One region of the Shewanella sp. SR43-8 genome, then DNA from elsewhere that is predicted to be linked to it. Evidence: riboswitches for the same ligand, from Rfam matches in the RefSeq annotation. Region 1 holds a riboswitch; the other holds the start of a gene.

Region 1 (9,197 bases):
TTTTGTAATAACACAAAGTGTATCGTTATTTATAGGTACATCTTGCGATCATCAGGAGGTTTTATGGCCGGTAAAGATAGACAACTTACACTACGTTTTTTGGCTGAGCCTGCAGATGTCAATTTTGGTGGAAAGGTGCACGGCGGTGCGGTTATGAAATGGATCGATTTAGCCGCTTATGCCGCAGCCGCAGGATGGAGTGGTAAATACTGTATTACGGTTTACGCTGGTGGTATTCGCTTTGTTAAACCTATTCACGTAGGTAATATTGTTGAAGTGACTGGTAAAGTGATTTATACCGGTACTACTTCGATGCATATCGCTATTGACGTTAAAGCCGGTGACCCTAAAGAGTCAGAACGTCATTTAACCACCCATTGTATTGTCATTATGGTTGCTGTAGATGATGACGGTAATCCTATCTCAGTTCCAGAATGGATCCCCACTACCGCTGATGATATTCGTTTGCGTGATAGTGCTATGCGATTAATGGATATGCGTAAACGTATTGGGGCTGAAATGGAAGCCCACGTTAAACCTTCAGTTGTTTAAATAAAGAGGATGATATGGCCAAAGTAGCATTTATTGGTTTAGGCGTTATGGGATACCCTATGGCGGGACATTTAGTTAAGCAAGGGCATGATGTTACTGTGTACAACCGCACTGCCAGTAAAGCTCAACAATGGGTTGAACAGCATGGTGGTAAGGCTGCAGATACGCCAAAAGATGCAGCTAAAGGTCAAGATATTGTTTTTACCTGTGTGGGTAATGATGATGACTTACGCCAGGTCGTCTTAGGTGAACATGGTGTCGTTCATGGCATGCATGCGGGGGCCATTTTAGTTGACCATACTACGGCTTCTGCCGATGTTGCCCGTGAAATTGCTGCATATATTGAGCCGCTAAGTATCGCTTTTTTAGATGCGCCTGTTTCTGGTGGTCAAGCGGGTGCCGAGAATGGTGTATTAACGGTAATGATGGGTGGCGAGCAAGCGCATTTTGATACAGTTAAGCCTGTTATTGAAGCGTATAGTCGTTGCGCTGAGCTATTGGGGCCTGTCGGTGCGGGACAATTAACCAAAATGGTTAACCAAATCTGTATTGCTGGTGTGGTGCAAGGTTTAGCGGAAGGACTTCATTTTGCTAAAAGTGCCGGTTTAGATGGCTTGAAAGTGATTGAGGTCATCAGCAAAGGTGCAGCGCAAAGTTGGCAGATGGAAAACCGCTATCAAACCATGTGGCAAGGTAAATACGATTTTGGTTTTGCTATTGATTGGATGCGTAAAGATTTAGGCATTGCCCTCGATGAAGCTCGTCGCAATGGCAGCCATTTACCCGTAGCAGCGTTAGTTGATCAGTTTTACTCAGAGGTTCAGGCCATGAAAGGTAACCGCTGGGATACCTCTAGTTTACTTGCTCGTCTAGAAAAATCGCGTGATTAGTATTCATAATTTGTTGTAATAAAGTGCTATTACAGTAAAAAGCTCCGATTTTTATCGGGGCTTTTTTATTGACGATAAATAAGTAAATCGTCATTTATCTGCGTCCGTCTTTTTAATGCTAGTAAATTTATTGAATAAAAACCATCGAGTTACATGATGTAGCGCACATATTCAAAGTATTAACGCTGCTATTATCATTCCATCTAAATTAATTTTGCTTAAAGTGGATTGATTAACTAAGTTTATATTGCCGATCAATTTTAGACTACTTTATAAGTTGTTTAATAAATCGTTGGTAAATCATTTATAAACTAGGTTGTTGAGTAAGCCATAAGTAAAGTGTTGTGCTGCAGTGTGATGACCCGCGTCAGATAAAAAGAATGTGGGCATACGCTAAATTGGAGGAATGAATAGTGAACAATAAACTACTAAGCGCATTGTTTGCGGCTGGTTTTGCGGTAATGATGATGTCTTCTGCATCATTTGCTGCTGATCAGACGCTCGCAGAGTTTCACGTTGAGATGGGTGGTTGTGAAAACTGTCATGCTAATGAAGAACCGTCTGCTGATGGTGCTTATGAATTTGAACAATGTCAAAGTTGTCATGGCACACTAGCCGAAATGGACGAAAATCATAAGCCACATGATGGTGTCTTAATGTGCGCAGATTGTCATGCACCACATGAAGCCAAAGTAGGTGATAAACCAACATGTGATACATGCCATGATGATGGTCGTACAGCAAAATAAGCTATCTTTGATGGCAAAAAATACCGACATTTTGTCGGTATTTTTGTTTCTATTAGACGAATGTTACCGTGTTATTGTTGCTAGAAATATCTTCTTGTCGCTGAATAAAGAGTATCCAATCAAGTTACGCTTATCAAAAGTGGTCCTGGCATAGACTTTTCTGCTCATTAACCATCTAGGTAAGTAATCTCAATAACGTTTTTATATGGCTTAGCCGTGTCAATTTGACTGGGCTAGTGGAGATAATGGCTCAAAACCGCCACGTCATTTTTATTTTATTAGCTTAAAGTTAGGCATTCTTCAATCAAGTTAACTAGAATGAGATAACGTCAATAATCAATCGCCAATCAGTACTGATCACTAGTATTAAGGTCTATTTTTGATTGTTTTCATTATTCTTTTGACTGATATGCAGACGAGGCCATGGTTGTTAGTATTACCTTGTTTGAATATAGGTTTAGCATTGAAGGCTGTTGATTTAATCACATGGAGTGTATCAAATGTTTAAAGTCGTAAATTGGATGATAGTATCGAGGTCTGAGTTATTAGTCGATTTGCTCGATTGCCGATGGCCACAAGAGTTTTTGGTTAAATTAACTAAAACCCAGCCTAGCAATATGGCTAAAATGTTAGCAGTTGAACCGATTGTGATAGTTTTTTTTGACCTATCAACCATAGATTTACAACAAGCTTATCAATTGCAACGCCTGATTGAACGTGAATATTGCTCTATTCATACTGTGTTTATCAATTTCCCTAAGCAGCTTGATACCCGATTCCTTATTCATCCTTTAACGATAGGGGTGTTTTATACTGATAGCAGCCTTGCAGAAATTAGCATTGGTTTAAATGACATAATGAAAGGTCGAAGAGTCATACCGCAGGATTTATTACGTTCAATGGTGGACGATGATAATCATGATGATAATGAGCAGTTAACAATCCGCGAACGTGAAGTGCTACAAACCTTGCTAACTGGCAGTACCAATTTAGACATAGCTAACCAATTATTTGTAAGTGAATCAACCATCAAAACGCATTTATATCGCGCCTTTAGAAAAATCGGTGTGTCTAGTCGTGGCCAAGCAATTGCTTGGGCGCAAACTCACATGCATGAAGTAAGGTTATAAGCACTTGCTTGTCGGTTAATCATATGGCGAAAAAACACAAGATAAAAAGAGGTATTCAGAGATACCTCTTTTTATTTTTGAGTGATTAACCAAGCCACAATGATGTTTTAGATGCATCTTTGATGCTAAGGGAAATAGTATCTAAAGCGGCTTCACTAATTGGCAAGGTTCCTTGCATCAGTTCATCACGTCTAAACCAGTGTAGGCTGATTTGCTCACCAACAGTCAAGCTTTGCAATTGCTGTTCAAATTGTGCTGTAACTTGTAAATTATCTGCTGCAATTAATAAATCACCCGCACTAAGACCCGCTTGATGGGCCGGACTGTGTTGGATGACGCTCAACACTTTTAAGCCCAATGATTCCGCTTTTGTTCTAGCACCAAAGCCAATGTTAAAGCCTTTAGCATCACCGCCACCTAAATCTGTGTTACCTTCGCTTGCTCGAAGCGTCATAGACACCCCAACCTGAGCCAGTAAGGCTTCAAGCGGTATATCATCACAGCTATTGAGGTAAGCAAATACATCATCACATGGACGTTTTAGGATGGTTTCAACAATCCGTTGATGGCTAAGCGGATCGGTACCGACACCGGTTAAGCCGTATTGTTGCCAAAGCTGACGCATAACATCGTCTAAACTTTTTTGCCCCTGGGTTTCAATGCGAAGAGTTAAATCTAAAAATAACCCAAACAGTGCCCCTTTGGTGTAATAGCTGACAATGGCATTAGCGGCATTTTCATCTTGCTTATAAAACTTGGTCCAAGCATTAAAACTTGACTGTTTTAGGGTTTGCTTAAAACGACCTTGACCTCTATATACTCGGGTCATAATTTGGCTAAGCAAGGTAAGGTAAGCGGCTTGATCAATACATTGAGATTTAAAGGTAATTAAATCATCATAGTACGAAGTAATCCCCTCATATGCCCATAGTTGCTCTGTGTAAGACTCTTGCGATAAATCAAATGGGCTAAATTCAGCCGGTTTAATCCGTTTCACATTCCATGAGTGAAAGTATTCATGGCTGCACAGTGACAAATAAGTGCGGTAACCTTTATCGACTGGTGCTTCTAATGACTGAGGTAAATCATTACGTGAACACATTAGTGCAGTTGAGGCTTTATGCTCTAAGCCACCAAAACCATTGTCTAAAACAGTGGTCATAAATACATAGCGTTCAAATGGAGCTGGCGTGCCAAATAAATTGATTTGGTATTCGCATATGGCTTTAAGGTCTTTGGCTAAGCGAGCCATGTTGGCTCTATGCTTACCACTTAATACGATATCGTGAGGCACGCCGGCTACATAAAATGTCTCTATGGTTAGCTCGCCCATTTCAACCGGATGATCGATTAAGTCGTCATAGTTTTCCGCGCTAAAATCACCAAAGCCGAATTGCTCGCCAGTGGTTCGAGTCATGCTGGTGGCCAAGGTCCAATGGGATAATTCAGCTAGTGCTGGTGTTGCAATTGTGACTCTATGAGATTGAGATTCCAGCCCTTTGGCGGCTAAAAACACACTACTGCCATTGAAGAAGCCATGATTAGTGTCCAAATGTGCAGTGCGGACAGACAAGTCCCAAGCATAAATTTGGTAGCATAAGGTAATATGGCTACCCTGATTATTTAACTGCCAGGTTTGTTTGTCTAATTGAGTAACGGATAGCGGTTGTTGATTTTCTTTAGCATCAATGTCAATTATGTTTTTAGCAAAATCGCGGATCATGTAGCTACCGGGTAGCCAAGCGGGTAAACAAAAAACTTGTGATGGAGATGCTTCAGAGACAGTTAACGTGACTTCAAATAAGTGTGCTTTTGGATCGATCGCATGGATATGGTAATGCATAAAGAATTCCGAATAAGTAGGCGAGTCACAATCAAAACGATTGAGCTATAATCGACAATGCTGCCAAAAATGCCGACGTTAAGCAAACGAATCCCATTTTGAGCAAAAGATTATCCATAATGAGCGGTTTTACTGGAGTGATAGTTCAAAGAATTGATAGTATTATCAAAAGCAACAATGCAGTTATTTAATGAGGGCCCCAAAATGGCTGAAGAAACCATATTTAGCAAAATTATTCGTCGTGAAATTCCAGCGGATATTTTATATCAAGATGATTTAGTTACTGCATTTAGGGATATTGCACCGCAAGCTCCTACCCATATTTTGATTATTCCTAACCATCTAATCGCCACGACTAATGATGTTAAGGCCTCTGATGAACAAGCATTAGGCCGGATGATGACGGTCGCGGCTAAACTTGCTGATGAAGCCGGTATTGCACAAGACGGTTATCGATTAATTATGAATTGTAATAAACACGCTGGCCAAGAGGTTTATCATATCCACATACATCTTTTGGGCGGTAAGCCGTTAGGCCCAATGCTGAGTCGTGACTAATGAAAATCAATAGCGATTTTTTTCCGTTAACCGAAGTGGCCAGTCGATTTGTTAATCAGTTAGCTCAATGCCGCCGTTTAGGGCTTACTGTCCAAGAGGCCAGTGAGCATCACGTGCTTATTGAGTTACCTTACAGCCAAGACATCATTGGTTATCCTGACACCGGGGTGATCCATGGCGGGGTGATTACCACCCTAATAGACACCGCCTGTGGCACGGCAGTGGTATGTGCAATTTTAAAAAAATATCAATCGTTAGAATTGTCACCGACACTGGATTTACGGGTCGATTACATGAAACCTGCTGAGCCGCATAAATCGGTTTATGGGTTTGCAGAATGCTATCGATTATCGCCAAGCGTGGCTTTTACCCGCGCGATAGCTTACCAAGACAGTATTGATGAACCTATTGCTCACGCTGTGGGATCGTTTATGCGCATTAGCCCAGAAATGGTTGGTGAATCGTTTCGGCAAGCATTAATGGGTAATTTGCCGGAGACGAAATCATGAGTGAGCCAAGCAATATCAGTACACAAACGGGTTTAGATGTTCAAGATGTGGTCAAACGGGCCATAGAGTTAAATGACTATAGTTATCTTCTTGAAAAAGTACCTTACTCACAATTTATAGGTATGTCTGTGGCGCGTTTTGGCGATGAAATGGTATTTAAATTACCCGCTAAAGATGACAATATTGGTAATCCTATATTACCTGCTATTCACGGTGGTGTGCTTGCTGGGTTTATGGAAATGTCAGCTATTGTGCAGTTAATGGTGTTTATGCAAGCTAAGAAAGTGCCTAAGATTGTCGATTTTTCAATTGATTATTTACGCGCAGGTTTGCATCAAGACACCTTTGCTGAATGCAAAATTACTCGCCAAGGTCGTAGAGTAGCAAACGTCAGCATGAACTGTTGGCAAACCAACCGCAAGCAGCTGATTGCGACAGCACGAGCACATTTTCTACTGGATTAGTCATGATGTGCTGCTGTGTTAGAGACAAGTTCAATTGCATCTATTTATTAAGGGAATATTGTATGAAAACATCATTATTATGTCTTATCGCTTCTGCGCTGTTACTTTCGGCTTGTGCGCATAATACTGCGGGTATCTCTGCTAATTCTAGTGGCCAACTTAGGGTTGATAATACCTCATTTGCTCGTGACGTTAACGTGACCGATATTTCATCACTTATGGTCGCGGACTTAATCAAAGCGTCAGCATTGATTCAAAGCCAATCGAGTACTGATTTGCGTATTCAATACAAATTCACTTGGTTCGATGCGAGTGGATTTACCGTTGAAGATGAAGCAAGCAGCTGGAAATCAGTTAAATTACATGGCAAGCAGCAGTTACAAGTCGGTGCGGTTGCGCCCAATTCGCAAGTCACCCGATTTGAGGTCTATGTGAGGCAAGCATTCTCCAATTAGACTCCATTATCATTAGCTTTAAGCTTATTTATAACAATAATCGATGTGATTTAGTGTGAGGGTTAATTAATTGCATTGTTGAGTTATCAAATTGTGTCACTGCTCGTGTATTCATATTGAAGTTAGTTTATAATCGAGACCGCCAAGGGGTGTTCAGTAAAACCTGAACTGAGATGTCTGTATGACGAACCCTTAGAACCTGATCCGGCTTATACCGGCGTAGGAATGGGCCACACTATAACTCGGTGCACCTCTTATTCGCTACTCTTGCCGGATCTCAAAATTACTATTTGAGGTCCTATGTTCACGAAAAATTCTATTAGATTACACCACACCCCCATTGCCTTAGCGGTGATTACAGCCATAAGCTCACCTATTGCTATGGCTAAAACCGCTGATGTTGAACGCGTAACACCTGAATATGAAAAAATGGAAGTCATTGTCGTTAATGCTGATTTTAGTAATATCAGCCTTGAGAAAATGCCCTCCAGTGTCACCGTTATTGATGCGCAACAATTAGAAGATGAAGGCGCACAGCATTTTGAAGATGTGCTCAATTCGATTGCTAACTTTAATTGGTCTGGTGGTAGCTCTCGACCTAAATACTTCCAAATTCGCGGTGTTGGTGAGCAAGAGCAATATCAAGGTGCACCTAACTCATCAGTTGGTTTTGTGGTCGATGACATCGATCTATCAGGCCTTGGCATGGTATCGAGTATGTACGACATGCAACAGGTTGAAGTGTTGCGTGGTCCGCAGGGGACTCAGTATGGTGCCAACGCATTAGCCGGATTAATTTACCTAAAAAGTAACGACCCTACAGAGTCGTTTGAGCATGGCGCAAAAGTCAGCTTAGGTGACGATAACCTGCGCACTCTGTCAGGATTCAGCTCCGGCCCGCTCAATGACTCAGGCAAACTACTCTACCGGGTATCGTTAGAGCAACATAACCAAAATGGTTATCGTGACAACCTTTATCTTAATCGCGACGATACCAATGAGCGTGACGAGTTGACTGCCAGAGCGAAGTTACGTTGGTATGCGACTGACGATTTGCAAGTTGATTTAACCTTGTTACATGCAAACTTTGATAATGGCTACGATGTGTGGACATTAGACAATAATCCCAGCAACACCCTAACTGACCAACCTGGCGTCGATACGCAAAAAACCTCCGGTGCTGGGATTAAATTTATTTATTCAGGTATACCAACATTTGATTTCACGTCGTTAACCTCATTTGCGCAAACCGACCACCATAATGGTTATGATGGCGATTGGGCTAATCCAGAATATTGGGCAAGCAAACAATGTGCAGCTTATGATGACTCTGGTGCCGTTAATGGCAGCGAACCTTGTGTTTACGATTATACCTGGGATAAAAAGGGCGACCGTAAAACCTTTACCCAAGAATTTCGTCTATCGTCAAAAACCGCTGGGCGTATTTTCGCCGGCAGCACCGACTGGTTAGTTGGCGTGTATGCGATGAATTTACAAGAAGATAATGACTTGTATTCAGAGTACAACACTTATCCAGATGAAGTGCTGCAGTCCAGTTACGATGCGACCAATTATGCGGTATTTGCTCAATTAGACAGCCATTTAGGTGATGAATATTTATTGTCTACAGGACTACGACTTGAACGTCGTGACAGTGATTATAGTGACAGTAATGAAGATAATTTCGCCCCATCAGAAGATATGTGGGGCGGGCATATTGCGTTATCAAAAGCCATTAATGCTGACCACAATGCCTATTTACGTATTGCCCGCGGTTATAAAGCGGGTGGTTTTAATATGACATTACCAGCTCAATTATCAGACAAAAAAGAGTTCGATACTGAGATCCTATATAACTATGAATTGGGCTTAAAATCGAGCTGGTTTGACGGTGAAGTCGATTCTACATTTGCGCTATTTTATATGGATCGCCAAGATCAACAAGTCGCCGCGTCGTTACAAGATCCCGATAGCCCACAGCGATTTATTCTATTTACTGAAAATGCAGGTAGCTCGAATAACTATGGTGCAGAACTCGATGCTAAAT
Region 2 (9,197 bases), on a different contig from region 1:
TGAGCGAGATCGTCTGATGTAATCAAGTTGATTAACGGCATAGCCTGTAAATCATCGGGCCAACCGGTACGGGCTAAAATCCCAGGACCTTGCCCTAGACTGAAACCTAATGCTAAGCCCTTATTGACATAAGCTTTTGCCAACACAATAGCATCATGGATCACGAAGTCATGGGCAATAAAACACGCTATTGCAGATGATAAAGTGCAACCACTGCCATGATTGTTATTAGTGACTATCCGCTGACTGCTTAACATAAACACTGCATTACTGTGTGCAACACTGGCGCCTAGCACGCTTGAACTGACATAAATATCTGTCGCATCGTGCTGCCAATGAGCATCACCACCTTTGGCGAGTACATGGCATTTAAATATATTTGATAACCACTTAGCGTCATTAATCATCTGCAGTTGCAGAGTCCTCATGGGATCGATCTCAAGCGATGATTCGAGATTAAGGTTATCATTTCGATGTTGCGCTAAAACGCAATGATGACATAAGCGACCTAACTCATGCTGATTAGGGGTTAATAAGTCAATTAAGCCAATGAGAGGACTAAAATCGAGATCCATAGGATTAAAGCTGGCACCACTACTGGCGACCATCACAGGATCAAGCACCACAAAAGGAGCCATATTTAGTCTAGATCGTATCTGGGTTAACCAATCAGCCAAAATGTTTACCTGTGCTTGGGATGCCAACAGGCCAATTTTAATCGCTACCGGCGGCAGATCTGCACATAAGCTGGTCAACTGAGCCAGTAACATGGATTCAGAAACAGTTTCAACAAGACTTACACTGACTGAGTTTTGCGCAGTTAATGTGGTTATTACGCTACACCCGTGACATGACAAGTCTTGCATGGTGAGTAAATCAGCTTGAATCCCCGCACCTCCACCACTGTCTGAACCGGCTATGGTCCAGACAATGGGTGGGGTTTGCGTTATGGATTCAGTGACAAATGTCGATGAATTCATGATAGTTATTCAACCTCTACCGCTAAGTCGGTATCAACTTGTGCTGCTGGTTTGACGGCGTGATACAGCGCCGATCCCGACGCTTTGAACTCAGCCGACTTTTGCGCCATAGCCTCGGACGGATTTATGGCTTGAGCCATAGGTTGAGTTTGATAAGCACTAGCAGCAGAGACTTCAATCTTAAGTGCTTCTGCTTGTTGAAGATTCGCGGCATATTCACGCACTTCGTGGGTTATTTTCATCGAGCAAAATTTAGGCCCACACATTGAACAAAAATGAGCCACTTTTGCTGATTCTTGTGGTAACGATTCGTCGTGGTAAGCACGAGCGGTATCAGGATCAAGGCCTAGGTTGTATTGATCTTCCCAACGGAATTCAAAGCGGGCTTTGGATAACGCATTATCACGCACTTGTGCACCTGGATGACCTTTAGCGACATCAGCAGCATGAGCTGCAATCTTGTAGGCAATTAAGCCTTGTTTTACATCTTCTTTGTTAGGTAAGCCTAAGTGTTCTTTGGGGGTGACGTAACACAACATCGCCACGCCATACCAAGCCATCATGGCAGCGCCAATCCCTGAGGTGAAGTGATCATAACCCGGCGCGATATCGGTAGTTTGTGGGCCTAAGGTGTAAAAAGGCGCTTCATCACAAAGAGCTAATTGCTTTTCCATATTGACTTTAATCAACTGCATTGGCACATGACCAGGGCCTTCGATGATGGTTTGCACATCATATTCCCATGCAATTTTAACCAATTCGCCTAAGGTTTCTAATTCTGCAAATTGCGCTTCATCATTGGCATCGGCAATTGAACCGGGGCGCATACCATCGCCTAACGACAAGGACACATCGTATTGGGCGCAAATCTGGCAAATATCGCGAAAATGCTCATATAAGAAACTTTCTTGATGGTGGCTTAAACACCACTTAGCCATAATTGAACCGCCACGCGACACAATACCAGTAAGGCGTTTGGCGGTCATGGGTACATAACGCAATAACACCCCAGCATGGATGGTAAAATAATCTACTCCCTGCTCGGCTTGTTCTATTAGCGTATCTCTAAATACCGCCCAACTGAGATCTTCGGCAACGCCATTAACCTTTTCTAATGCTTGATAAATCGGCACAGTACCAATTGGAACAGGCGAATTACGGATAAGCCACTCACGGGTCTCATGGATATAACGTCCGGTCGACAAGTCCATGACGGTATCGGCGCCCCAACGAGTTGACCACACCAGTTTTTCCACTTCTTCTTCAATCGACGATGTCACCGCCGAATTACCAATATTGGCATTCACCTTCACCAAAAAATTACGCCCAATAATCATAGGTTCGGTTTCAGGATGGTTAATATTGAGTGGGATAATCGCTCGACCTCGAGCGACTTCATCGCGGACAAACTCAGGAGTGATCAGCTGACCAATATGCGCACCAAAAGCCTCTCCTGGTGCCTTTTGAGTCAATACGGTGTCAGTTAGCTCAGCACGAGCCATGTTTTCACGAATGGCAATGTATTCCATTTCAGGGGTAACAATACCTTGGCGAGCATAATGCATTTGGGTCACGCATTTGCCCGGCTTGGCTCGCTTCGGCGCAACTAGGACATCAAAACGCAAGTGATCCAAGCCATCATCCGCCAGTCGCTGTTGAGTAAAACCTGAACTTGCACCGGTTAATTGCTCGGTATCTTGTCGCTCATCAATCCATGCTTGACGGATTTTAGCTAAACCTTGACGCACATTAATGTCGGCAAGGGGATCAGAATAAGCGCCCGCACAGTCATAGACCATGATAGGTGGATTGGCTTGTTTAATGGGCTTTGCATCGGTGCCGCCAATGACGGTTTCAGTTTGATTAACCTGACGCATAGCAACGTTGATATCAGCTCGACTACCCGTTAAATAGACTTTTTCAGAATTAGGATGTTGTAACGGTTTAAGGGTATCAATAAATTGTTGAGCATTAGCTCGAGTTTGACGACGGTTTGGATTTGACATTAGCAACCTCATTATTAAGAGTAGAGTTGCTTGTCTGGAGAGGTGTTGATAGCAGCAGTAAACAATAAAAATACTATCGCTTACGTCAATAACCACATAGAAAAATACTAAAGTAATAACTTAACTGGACATATAAACCGATAAAAAACTCGGAGGTAAACGTCCATTTACTGTCTTGTTAAAACGTTATTATCTTCCCAATAATAATGATTATTACGCTTGTTTCCTTCGCAGGTTCTAGCCTGATCAGGTTCAACGGATCCCGAATAAACGGTCTCAGCCATAATGGCACTCCGACAAGATGTGCGTCAGTATAGGCAAGCTTTAAACAAAATATCAAGCCCTAACTATCATCTATTGCTATGACATCTATGAGTTAACATGCCGGCATTAGTTTAGCTTTATCCCTTATCTATCGTATTCACTCAACACTTGATGCATATATTTATAAAGGTGCGACATCATGTCGCACTCTTCATATTTATTAGCAGGTTATAATTTATTAAGGTGAACAATCTCCTTTGAAATTAACTCATCAAAGGTTTATAAAAAAACAATAAAGGTGATAGCTTTGACTCACAAAGTAATGCAAACCATTAAATTAACGAATAACGCCCCATGGGCTTACTCATCAATTGCATTGGCAGTAACACTGGCCATAACGCCGCAAGTAAGAGCTGAATCGTATGACATACAAAACAGCCAAGGTGTTGAACATGTCAAAGTACAAGGACAGCACACAACACATAAAGACCTACTAGGTTCGGCTGAAAACCTCTTAAAAAAGCAAGGCGTCGATTTCTCTGAGGCTGGCGGTGTGTCAGCCTTACCCGTCTTAAACGGCATGATGGGCGATCGGATAAAAATCCTTATCGATGGTAGTGACATCACTTCATCATGTGCAAACCAGATGAACCCGCCGCTCTCATATGTATCTGCAAATCAAATCAGTTCAACGCAAGTCGTCGCGGGAGTCTCTCCGGTAAGTGCTGGCGGTGATAATATTGCTGGTGTGATAAAAATCAGCAGTTTAAACCCACTGTTCACTGATAGCGACGCTGTAACATGGCACAGTGGTAATGTTTCTAGTGGTTATCGCAGTACCGATGATGCTTTTCTTGCTGGCGTCAATGCCACCGTTGCCAGTAAAACGTTAAGTTTTAGCTATCAAGGGGCATTTGAAGATGCCAACAGTTATACCGATGGTCATGGCGATAAAGTACTCGACACCCTATATCAATCTCAAAACCATGCGCTAACGGCAGCTTGGCAAGATGAGACCCAACAAATAGCCATTAAGCTCACTCATCAACATATTCCTTATCAGGGTTTCGCTAACCAATATATGGATATGACTAACAATGACAGCTATGGAGCGTTAGTGCGTTATCAGCGTTCACTAGAAAATGATGCCGAGTTTACAGCACAAGCCAATTGGCACAGCGTCGAACATGAAATGGGATTCTTTACTGACGAAAAAACCGGCAAGATGCCGATGGAAACCAAAGGAAAAGATTATAGCTACCAGTTGCATTGGCAATTACCCATAAGTTCAGACAGTACCTTGTTGATTGGACAAGAATATTATGTTTATCAACTTGACGATACTTGGCCCGCTATCGAAGGTTCATCTATGATGGGACCTAATGATTATGTCAATATTAATGACGGCAAGCGTCAACGTGCTGCTCTTTATGGTGAATGGCAACACACTCTAAATAGTCGTTGGTGGTTATCAGCTGGCGTCCGATATGAATACGTGTCAACAAACGCTGCTGAAGTACAACCCTATAACACTATGGCGATGATGGGCATCACCAATGTCAATGCCATAGCCGCAGATGAATTTAACAGCCTTTATCGTAAGCGTAATGACAATATTATCGACGCTACTCTTCTGGCTCGATATCAATTGAGTGACACTGAAGTCATAGAGGTTGGTTTAGCGAGAAAAAGCCGAGCGCCAAATTTATATGAACGTTACAGTTGGGGTCAAAGCACCATGGCAACAACCATGATCGGTTGGTTTGGTGATGGAAATGGCTATATAGGTAACCCAAACCTCAATGCCGAAACAGCACATACCTTAAGTACAGCCTATAAATTGATACAAGATGACTTAGCCTTCAGCGCTACCGCTTGGTACAGCAGAATAAATGATTATATTGATGCCGATGAGGTTGATAGCTTTAACAAAACACCTATGACTAATACTCGCCGCAATATTTTACAGTTTACCAATGTTAACGCGACTCTGTTTGGGGCACGTATTGATGCTGAATACCAACTAGCAGAAAACCGCAGTGGCAAATGGCTCATGGTTGCTAATGCCACTGCCACTCACGGCGAAAGAGATAACGGTGACGAGCCTCTGTATCAAATAAAGCCATTACAAACTGCACTTGCTCTTCACCAAGAACTTGGTGATTGGAAAAATAGCCTTAGCTGGCAATGGGTCGCGAGCAAAGATCGCGTTGATAGTCAGCGCTTAGAAAATACAACCAACAGTTACTCTCTGCTTAACTTAAGCAGCAGTATCCAATGGCAAGGTGCAACAATGACTGTCGCCGTGAAAAACTTACTCGCCGAATATTATCAACTGCCTTTAGGCGGGGTCAGTATTGCACAATACAAAACAGACAACAGTAACGGCTTTGAACAAATAGCCGGAGCTGGACGATCGCTTGAATTGAATATTAATTACGCATTCTAGTGCTGGGTAGATACTAGCGAAAAAAGTATCGATTACAATTACCTTAAGCCGTCGAGATCACATTGCTTAGCTATATATTTTCAGTATTAAAAGCACCCACTATGACCGGAACTGAGTGGGTGCTGCTGAGCAGCGGTGATAGTTATCAATAATGGCAACAGCCAAGATGCGATATAGCCTCGAATGAATTATGTTTAAATAAATAAAAGTTAGCTTTTAGACGGAGTCGTCAGCCAAGACGCTACAATTCATACTGCGGTTAATTGAATGCAAAACAAGCTCGATAAAGCGGCTTACTTGATGGGTAGGATTTAGATGTCACCTACCCTAAGGATAATGTTTTGCTTTGCGCCGTAATGGCTATTTACTCAATCTGATGCTGAAATCACTCTGTGGTTATCTCGATTGGCTTAAGCATTCAGCTCCGTCTTAAAATAAAAAAGCCTCTACATTGCTGTAGAGGCTTTTTTATTTATTTGGCGGAGCGGACGGGACTCGAACCCGCGACCCCCGGCGTGACAGGCCGGTATTCTAACCAACTGAACTACCGCTCCAAAACGGTTTGTATACACTTAATAAAACTAACAATATTAAACGATTTACTGTTTATTTTATTAAGTGCAAACAGGTACTTGAATGGCGGAGCGGACGGGACTCGAACCCGCGACCCCCGGCGTGACAGGCCGGTATTCTAACCAACTGAACTACCGCTCCACACAAGTGCGATGAATAATAAAGTTGTGATAATTAATCGTCAACTGTTTTTTAATTGTTTTAGCTCAATTAGTCAAAATTTGCTCAATTGCGCATTTTGTGACTAAAAAACACTCAAAATATTAGTTTTTATCATCAGGCATAGTCAGGTCAATATCGTCTAAATCAACACTTTCAAGCAGACCCTCTTGGGAATTTTGATTACTTTCAGGATTTTGCTTTAGCCTTTCTTCTGCTGCAGCCATCGCTTTGGCAAGAGTCTGCTTTTTACGCCATATAACTAAGCCCACAACACCGAACAAAAACAGTATTCCGTTGATGGTAATAATCCAGAACATTGCATTATCTTTAGCCTCTTGCTCTTCAAATTCAGCTTGAATAGCCGCTTTTTCAGCCAGTTCTTCAACCGATGGAGCCGGAGCTGGAGGCTCAATCAAATTAAAAAACATTTCAGGTAAATTCAGGACAATTTCACGACCATCGACAGTCGTGGAGAACGCATGCCCTTGAACACGATAACTGCCATATTCGGTCACTTTAGGTAAAAAGAGAATTTGATTTGCACTGGTCACGGTTTGAACGGTTAAAGGCAGCGATAAACCGGCAGGACCAACTAACTCAAATTCAAAATGTGTTTGTGCCAGTATCACCACTGATTCATCAACCGCTAATTGGATCTGCCATATCTCTTTTAATGGGTCGCTATTAGGCACCATTTTAACCTGTATTGGTTGTGCTGAAAGCTCAAAAGGCATTGTATATTCGCGCTCAAACACATTATTTCGCGCAGTGACATTAAGCACATAATGACCCGCGGGTTGTTGCAAATTTTGGCTGCCAGTAAAGATGCCATCGTCTGGAACTTCATCAAACAATTCACCATTGTCTTTATATTCGCCAACAATAACAGTACCAGTAGCAAAATTATCGTCAGTAGCAAGGTGTTGACTGGTGAAACGAGCGGTCCATTCCACCATATAGTCTAAACCCGGCATTCTCATGGTTAAATCATCACCTAACAGCCTTGCCGTCACCTTCAAGCGTTCGCCCTGATAAAGAGGCTGAGGTAAAGGTTCCACTGCAATATCGAGTGCAGAAATTTTTTGAATGGTCGATCCTTCCACCACACTGCCTAATAACTGCCAAGGACCAGGCATCGGCTTCTCAATATAAATCATGTCGGCAGCAATACCGTCAACCCACTTGACGGTTTGTGGATGACGATTTGAATACCATTTACTGCCATCGGGTAAAATCACCACAACGGGGGCTGAACCATAGCTCCGTTGGATCACTAATGTGAGATGATCAACCATATGATCAATGCGAAAACGATTTTTTAATTCTGCAGCTTGCGATGCAGCTACCACTGAAGCTTGGGCAGTAGATTGCCAAACTAAGATGATACTTAGCAAAAATAAATAAGAAATCGCTAGATAACCGGCACGAATGGCACTCATAAAAGTTGGTTTACCCTCTCCAGAGACATTTACCTGACTTCTCAATGAGATCAAGTCGTTGTTCGTGTAATAGTAATTCATCGGCTGACGCGCCAACGACTTTAAGATTAAACGCTGCAGGATCGATATTTTTTATCCCGCCGCCCTCTTGGCCCGCTTTTTCATTAGACAAATTAAACTTAATTTGTCCACCGGTCATGATTAAATAAACGTCAGCGAGAATTTCAGCATCAAGTAACGCCCCATGATAGGTGCGACGTCCATTGTCGATGCCATAACGTCGACACAGTGCATCTAGGTTATTTTTTTGGCCAGGATGTAACCTTTTGGCAATGGCTAAACTGTCTAAAATACTGCAAATATCTTTGGTTTTGGGACCAACTGGATTGAGTTTGGAAAACTCATGATCCATAAAGCTAACATCGAAGTTAGCGTTATGAGCGACAATTTCAGCACCATCAATAAAATCAATAAAATCTTTGGCGATTTGGTGAAACCGTGGCTCATTGGCAACACGATCATTGGTAATGCCATGCACTTGAATCGCTTCTTCATCAATGGCTTGACCAGGATTAATATATTGATGATAAGTCCTGCCGGTTAAACGGCGATTAATCACCTCAACACAACCAATTTCAATAATGCGATGTCCCACATAAATAGGGCCACCAGCTTGGTTCATACCTGTGGTTTCGGTATCGAGAATAACTTGACGACTTGCACTAGAAATAATGTTCATATTTTTTACTCATTCAGCCCTCGCCTTTGTATAAATTGAGTATACTGGCGCGAATATTTAGCTATGGTAACAACTTGATGGCCGAACTCAAACAGCTGTATATCTTTACTGATGGTTCTTGCTTAGGAAACCCAGGGCCGGGTGGTTATGGCGTGGTAATGAAATATAAACATCAGCAGCACGAAATGGCTGACGGATTTTCATTAACGACCAATAATCGGATGGAGCTTTTGGCTCCAATTATCGCATTAGAAGCCTTACATGAGCCCTGTAATATCATTTTAACCAGCGACAGTCAGTACATGCGCCAGGGTATTATGACGTGGATCCATAGCTGGAAAAAAAAGGGCTGGATAACTTCAACTAAGCAACCAGTTAAAAATGTAGATTTATGGAAACGTTTAGACGCAGTAAGTCAATTACACAAAATTGACTGGCGCTGGGTAAAAGGCCATGCGGGCCATATTGAAAATGAACGTTGTGACGTGTTAGCCCGAAAAGCCGCAGAAGCTAAACCTCAACAAACTGATATTGGATATCAGCCCGAATAAGAGTCAAGCTCATTATTTGCATATACTTAGGAAT

What was found. A riboswitch is a leader RNA that binds a small molecule or an ion and turns the genes downstream of it on or off. The one in region 1 is predicted to bind thiamine pyrophosphate.
Region 2: another riboswitch for thiamine pyrophosphate. It lies ahead of thiC (phosphomethylpyrimidine synthase ThiC); the one in region 1 lies ahead of H5114_RS03865 (TonB-dependent receptor).

The regions. Positions count from the first base shown of each region.
Region 1 is NZ_JACJDX010000002.1:307,727-316,923, forward strand. It holds gene H5114_RS03820 (acyl-CoA thioesterase) at 64-552, shown strand; gene H5114_RS03825 (NAD(P)-dependent oxidoreductase) at 567-1,442, shown strand; gene H5114_RS03830 (tetraheme c-type cytochrome CctA) at 1,856-2,191, shown strand; gene H5114_RS03835 (LuxR C-terminal-related transcriptional regulator) at 2,692-3,321, shown strand; gene H5114_RS03840 (M61 family metallopeptidase) at 3,407-5,164, opposite strand; gene hinT (purine nucleoside phosphoramidase) at 5,369-5,722, shown strand; gene H5114_RS03850 (PaaI family thioesterase) at 5,722-6,231, shown strand; gene H5114_RS03855 (PaaI family thioesterase) at 6,228-6,695, shown strand; gene H5114_RS03860 (YcfL family protein) at 6,758-7,150, shown strand; TPP riboswitch at 7,286-7,393, shown strand; gene H5114_RS03865 (TonB-dependent receptor) at 7,451-9,197, shown strand, end outside.
Region 2 is NZ_JACJDX010000015.1:55,622-64,818, reverse strand. It holds gene H5114_RS17850 (bifunctional hydroxymethylpyrimidine kinase/phosphomethylpyrimidine kinase) at 1-980, opposite strand, end outside; gene thiC (phosphomethylpyrimidine synthase ThiC) at 986-2,986, opposite strand; TPP riboswitch at 3,193-3,292, opposite strand; gene H5114_RS17840 (TonB-dependent siderophore receptor) at 3,573-5,699, shown strand; tRNA gene H5114_RS17835 (tRNA-Asp) at 6,177-6,253, opposite strand; tRNA gene H5114_RS17830 (tRNA-Asp) at 6,337-6,413, opposite strand; gene H5114_RS17825 (TIGR03503 family protein) at 6,536-7,873, opposite strand; gene dnaQ (DNA polymerase III subunit epsilon) at 7,884-8,612, opposite strand; gene rnhA (ribonuclease HI) at 8,690-9,163, shown strand; gene H5114_RS17810 (methyltransferase domain-containing protein) at 9,190-9,197, opposite strand, start outside.